Regions from separate parts of the Neobacillus sp. Fa239 genome, predicted to be linked through region 2. Evidence: predicted binding sites of a transcription regulator. Region 2 holds the regulator's gene; the other holds the start of a gene.
The links. The regulator LexA, encoded in region 2, represses DNA repair genes until DNA is damaged. The targets are predictions, from matches to a motif close to CGAACATATGTTCG.

Region 1 (3,426 bases), on a different replicon from region 2:
GACCTGCCTTTTCAATTGCTTTTGCCTCATCTTTATAAAAATTAGATACGAATATCATCATGATAAATTTCTCCTTTCAAGCAAAGGGGAAAATCCCCCTTTGCTATTTTGGTATTTTTATAAATAGCCTTTCTCCTTAAGGCTGACATGCTTCCCGGTGTAGGTGACAATCACATGGTCCAGCAAATCGATGCCTAAAATTCTCCCTGCTTCTGCAAGCCGCTTGGTTATATCGATATCTTCCCGACTTGGTGTGGGGTCTCCGCTAGGGTGCTGATGACTAACAATAATGGATGCCGCATTATTGAGAATCGAGCATTTCATGACCTCTCTAGGATGGACTACGCTCGCATTCAAGCTTCCTACATGAGCTCTATGTAGCCCCACTACCTGATTTTTCGTATTGAGCATCATCACTAAAAGCACTTCCCGGTCGTCATCTGCAATATAAGAGGCCGCTAATTTTTGAGCATCTTCTGGTGAACGAATGACATACTGTACAAACGGTTCAGAGGATTCCTTAATTTCTTGTTTGATTCTAACGACTTCGAAGATTGACATGAATTCCATTTTTCAAAACTCCTTTTCATTTTTTGTTTTTTTTGTTCATTTTTTCTTTTTGGATTCCGAAGCGAATTCGTTCCCCAAAAGGGGGATGATTTTTCCCCTTTTGCAAGTAGAACGAAAAACACGCATAGGCAATGGGTCAAGGCTCACTTCGCACAAAAAGTTTTTTGCTGTTGCGTTAGCGCCTTTAAGCAAAAAAGTTTTTTGCCCCTTGACCGATTGACTAGCTTTCTTGGCTTTTAGCCGGAAAGGTTCGGGTGCCCTACCGGCAGGAAGGTTAGAAAGCTTGCGCTGTTTTACGATTCGGAAGGCAAAAGGGAAAAATCAACAATAAAAGCAGCCGTTTTTTCGGCTGCTCTCCTTTTGTCTGTTATTCTTTTGATCTTTCATTTTTTTCTTTTAATCTTTTGATTTTCCGGTTTTCGGCTCGTTCGGTATGGCGGTGTTAGCCGTAAATGGAACAGGAGCCTACGGAATGTATGCGATAGCCGTACAGACCGTTGTTATCGGTCCATTTAATGCCGAAGCGACACGTACGGAATGACAGAAAGGCGTCTTTTCCTTTCATATCAGTCCGTAGTGCTGGCCGTCCAATGTCTTTCTGTATGCATTTAACCTAGAATTTTAACTTCCTAATTTCTGAAGAAAAATCGCAGCCTTAAGGCTGCATGACTGATAAAAAATCGAAAAGAGGATGTAGACATATATAAAATTTTTAAAACATACCCATTGAATAACAAGAACAAATGTTCCTATAATAAATAAAAAGGGGAATTTTTTAATGAATAAAGATCATAAAGATCGTGGAATAAAAGAAGTGGCATGGTTTTTTCATGCCGGAATCCATAAAATTGTTATAGGATCTTTGGCAGGATGATCAAAAAACGCCTAGACCACTGCTGGATAAAATGAAAATAGAAGAGATGGAACAACTATTATCTAAAAGCATGGAAACCAAATTACTTTTAGAAATTACTACATGGAAAAACGGATTTTTTACTTCCCGTGTTGGATTTGTAACGAAAATCGATCCTTTAAATAAAAAGATTCAACATCAGGATGAATTTGAATCCATACTCAATCTTGATTTCTTTTCCATAACCAATGTAAAGGTCAAATAAATACTTACCTTAAAAAGGTCAAACCTATAATTATTGCACTTCAATAGGAGGATTTTTTTTACATACATAGAAATAATTAGAGACATGTCATTAAATCGAGGGGGATTTGAATGGAGTTTTCAGTTCTCAATACTTGGTTGCAATTTTTCTTGTTGATTATGGGTGGATGTCTAATTTTATTCATCTCAATGTTATTTATTTCCAACCAACACATAAAGAATAGATTAAAGCAAATGGAAGAAATCGATAAAAATGCACTCATGGATACCCTTCGCTATTTACTAGTATAGAAAACGGTTACATTTTTAGATTTATTACCAAAGAGTTCTTGAAAAATCAGGTATTTAGACTTCACTTTATACACAATCAATAACCTTTTGGTGATACACGATTTTCATATCCTTTTCAGTTGCCAAATCACCAAGAAGATGCAGCCCTTTGATTAACACCTTCCACTCATCTTCAGTAAAAGCAGGCTTTTGATCAAACAGTGCTTAGGTTTTTACTCCAGCCTTCTGGGGCTTTTGCATAATCATTCTTCATGTTAGACCATCAATTTCCCCGTTTCCGGATTCCGTTTACTAAATTCTGTGGCATAGCTGCCCATGCTATTTTCCATATGTAAATTGTTAAGACAGCCGAAGCTAGAATTATAGAAAAGGATGGTTTTAATTTTTTTACCTTCTTGGAGACTGGTAAGTTTGCTCGCTTAAAACCGCCTTTTAACTTTTTAAAAGGCGGGATATTTCATTCATTGCTTGCGGCAATATCTGCTTTCCCAGTACCCTTTCGTATTGTATTGCTCCTTTCATACAAGACACGATGGCAAAAGCTAATGATTCAATTTCTTTGGCTCCCCTATTTTCCAGTGTTACCTTAAGAATATTTTTAATAATCGTTATTTCTAACTGACTGATTTCTCGTACTTTTCAGGAAGGGATTCCTTTCCAAAATAAATCGATTTACTAAATCGGTTTATTAAAATCTGTTTTTTGATGGTTTCAGGCACCTGCCTACACCATCCGGCTTGGGAACACAAACTCTTCCGGCTCCCGTTTTACTTTATTGATTTGATCAAACAACAATTCCGCTGCTTTATGTCCCATTTCAGAGGCTGGCTGGACAATAAAAGAAATCGGTGTTTCGACTAAATCGGCAAACGGAATATTATCAAAAACAATTAGTTCAATATCCTTGCCAACTTTGAGTCCTTTTTCTCGTAAAAATTTCACCAAGACAAGAAAAACCCGGTCATTTCCGGCAAATAAGGCTGTCGGCCGTTCCCCCGAAGAAAAGAGTTTCTCTAGTTGGCCCTTCATTTCATCAATATTGGATTCAATAATGAACTCAGGATTCACTTTTAATCTAGCATCGGTCATCGCCTTTTTATAGCCTTCCAATCGATCTCGCCGTGTACTGACGATTAACGGCTGCACGGCAAAGGCAATGTTTCGATGGCCCTTTTCGATGAAAGATTGAATCGCCTTATATGTTGACATGAAATTGTCGGTTAACACCGAAAAGGAATCCAGTTTTTCAACCTTTCGATCGACGAACACAACGGGGTAACCTGCCTTAATCATGCTTTTGTATAAATCCTGATTTTGTCCGGTTGGAAAAATGATCAAGCCATCAACCTGTTTAGCCCGCAGCATTTCAATATATCTCTTTTCCTTTTCCGGGTCATCATCGGCATTGCAAACAATCGCATGCAAATCATGACCTTGGCAAAAGTCTT
Region 2 (3,426 bases):
ACCGCCATGGCGATTCCTTGTCCAAGCGGTCCAGTGGTTGCTTCAACACCTTCTGTATGGCCATATTCAGGGTGACCTGGTGTTTTGCTTCCCCATTGACGGAATTGTTTCAAATCATCCATGGTCACATTATAACCAGCTAAGTGAAGCATGCTGTATAATAACGCAGAGCCATGCCCAGCGGATAGAACAAATCGGTCACGGTTAAACCAGTGCGGGTTTTTAGGGTTTTGGTTCATAAAGCGAGTCCATAGTGTATAAGTCATTGGGGCAGCACCCATTGGCATGCCTGGGTGGCCAGAGTTTGCCTTCTCAATCGCATCAATAGCTAGAGTACGAATGGAAGTTACAGATAATTGATCAATAGTATCAAACATAAATGACATCCTCTCCTGATTACTAGGATTTAAATACAACAACAATAATATTATAATTATGCAGGGATTTATTCAACAAATAGCCCCTACATAGCGAACAAATCTCATATTGTTTCTTATTTTGACACAGAGTCGGATTGTATATGTAAAAAAGGAATACAAAAATTTGTATTCCTACATTAATGAAGTGTATTTTTTTTCCTTGCTTTAATTTTTTCTGGTGTCACATCATTGCCTTCGGGGTCAATGATTTTTGTATTTGTTAACGTATCTAGCATAGCAGAACGGAATGTTGCCAAATACTCACTTCTTAATTTGGACTGTTCTTTAGCTTCTAGCTCCGTTAATCCAGTAGCTTTTGATTTTCTTGCCAGCTCATTAATTCTAGCCATCTTTTCTTTAGAAAGCATTTAAGAACCTTCCTTTCAAATAAAATCCTTTCAAAGAGTAAATTTTACTAAAAAAAAGAGGTTCTGACAAGGTTAAAGACTTAGTCTTTAATTGACTGTATATACTCCTGGTATCTTCTATGAACAGTGGCTTTGGAGATGTTGTATCCAAAGCCCCTTAAAACAGCCGCAATTTCAGAGAAGGTTAATTTGTTTTTTCTAAGCCGAATAATTTCCTCTATTGGGGCATCGATTTTTTCTCTGCCTGCATGCTCGCCCAGATTCTTGAGGTTTTTCTCCGGTTGATATCCCTGCGCAACGGCTCGTTTCATACCACGCTTAATTTTAATATTATGTAATTTCCTTTGGTATTCTTCGACCATCCCAACAATCTTTAATACCATAGAATCAGACTCGGAAAGCTGCAATTCTCCATTATGAGATATACTAAAAAGCTTTATTCCTTCCTTTAAAATACAATGTAATAAAGCTATTTTTGCGTTTCCTCTTCCAAGTCTGGTTTCATCTTGGATCAACACGGCATGCGCTTGTTTCTCTTTCACCAGATCCAATAATTGAAGGATTCCATCTCTTTCTAGTTCGTATCCACTTGCTTGTTCTTTAATAATGGAAATGACATCAAATTGATGGAGGTTTGCCAATTGAAGCAGCTCTTCTTCTTGACGCATTAATGACGTTTCTTGGGTTTCTTTCGTTGTACTTACCCGGCAATAAATAATGGCTTTCATTATTATTAACTCACTTTCTATTCTGCTGCGGCACTTGCATATTCCATATTAGAATCTGCATTTGCATGTTTACTTACAGGGATTACAATCTCTTCCCCTGGATAAATATTATCATCATCCAGCTGATTGTGCAGCTTAACCCAGCTGACAAACTCCTCATGGGTAAGGGAATGCTGACCAGAAAACTGATCAGAAATTTTCCAAAGTGAATCTCCTGTTGAAACGGTAATCTTTATGTATTTATCATTTGTGTTTGCATTCAAATGGATGGAAAACATGATTGCTAAAGAGCAGCTTAATAGAATAAGAGTGATAGCATAAGAATATTTTTTCCATAACGTTTTCATAACTCGCACCTCTTAATAGAATATATGTTCGTCTTCTTGGTTTTTATTATAAACCGAACATTCGTTTGCTGTCAACAAAATGTTCGAACTTATGTTTGTATAAAATTGGCGAACATGCTATAATTAAGGCAACATTTACTAGGGCGAGGTGTACATACTATGGCAAAAATATCAAAAAGGCAGCAGGATATCCTTGATTTTATCAAAGGCGAGGTTAAGAAAAAGGGATACCCGCCATCCGTTCGAGAAATTGGCGAGGCAGTCGGCTTAGCCTCCAGTTCAACAGTCCATGGTCATTTAGCTAGATTGGAAAGTAAAGGTCTGATTAGACGGGATCCTACTAAACCAAGAGCGATTGAAATATTAGAAATGGATGAAAGTACACATATTCCAAGAAACAATGTTGTTAATGTTCCGGTTGTCGGAAAAGTTACAGCTGGTATTCCGATTACGGCCATTGAAAATGTGGAGGAATATTTCCCTCTTCCTGAAAGACTGGCACCTTCAGATGAGCATGTTTTTATGCTTGAAATTATGGGGGAAAGTATGATAGAAGCCGGCATACTGGATGGGGATTACGTCATTGTCAAGCAGCAAAGTACCGCTAATAATGGTGACATTGTTGTCGCCATGACCGAAGAAGACGAAGCAACCTGTAAGCGATTCTTTAAAGAGAAAGATTACATTCGCCTGCAGCCAGAAAATTCAACAATGGAGCCAATTATTTTACGAAACGTTTCTATTTTAGGGAAAGTAATTGGAGTATACCGTCATATTCATTAGAAAAATGGCTTGGAGTTTTTGCTCCAAGCCATTTTTTTGTTGGACAATTTACTGAATGCTTTTGCGAATATAGGGAATTCCCTAATATTAATTTCCATTTTTTACAAAAATTTGTTTTATTTGACTTAATATGTTGTATTTGTCCACAATAGTCATAGGTGATCCTAATTGATTCTTTTAATTCTATTCCTGTTTTTTTCCTAATTTTCTTTATGCCTAAGAGAATTCCCTTTGTTCATTTTATATCCTATTGGGTTTTTACACTAACAATCGATTATTGTGCTCTTCTTCTGCAGATTCATTTATATTTTTCGAATGATCGTGATAAGTATGAAATATTTGATTTCCTTTTATACTATTTTCTCTATCCATGCTCCATGTATTTATTTATTTTAGGATTGGCAACTTGGCAGTTCCTTAGGAAACATTGGTTTTACTATGTTTGTTGTGCTGCGATAGTCACAACTGTTTTAGAGAAAATAGCACATTTTATGAAAGTAGCTACTTACATTCATTGGTCTATATGGTTATCACTAATTGCTTATATCATTTTATATAGTATGAATGTGGGCATGTACTATTTTGTAGGTAATCACTCTAAGCTTTTCCGAAAACTTAAAAAGACGAATGAGTTTTATAAACCTAACTAAAGGCGACAAAAGTGAGATAGAAAAAACAAAAAGTGTCACCTATAAAAGCTATTGGCGACACCTCTAAAATCATTTCATGACAACTGCTTTACCTCAATCCAACGAATCCACTTAAAATAACCCAATAAAAT

Region 1: the regulator LexA is predicted to act here: its motif matches at 1,307-1,320, upstream of ACZ5XR_RS28735 (YolD-like family protein).

Annotation. Positions count from the first base shown of each region.
Region 1 covers NZ_AP041612.1:81,176-84,601, forward strand. Annotated here, with positions in the region: gene ACZ5XR_RS28730 (JAB domain-containing protein) at 118-570, opposite strand; gene ACZ5XR_RS28735 (YolD-like family protein) at 1,476-1,688, shown strand; gene ACZ5XR_RS28740 (hypothetical protein) at 1,799-1,978, shown strand; gene ACZ5XR_RS28745 (LacI family DNA-binding transcriptional regulator) at 2,702-3,426, opposite strand, start outside.
Region 2 covers NZ_AP041611.1:1,585,953-1,589,378, reverse strand. Annotated here, with positions in the region: gene tkt (transketolase) at 1-377, opposite strand, end outside; gene ACZ5XR_RS07570 (DUF896 domain-containing protein) at 557-787, opposite strand; gene ACZ5XR_RS07565 (YneB family resolvase-like protein) at 868-1,515, opposite strand; gene yneA (cell division suppressor protein YneA) at 1,533-1,862, opposite strand; gene lexA (transcriptional repressor LexA) at 2,022-2,645, shown strand; gene ACZ5XR_RS07550 (hypothetical protein) at 3,370-3,426, opposite strand, start outside.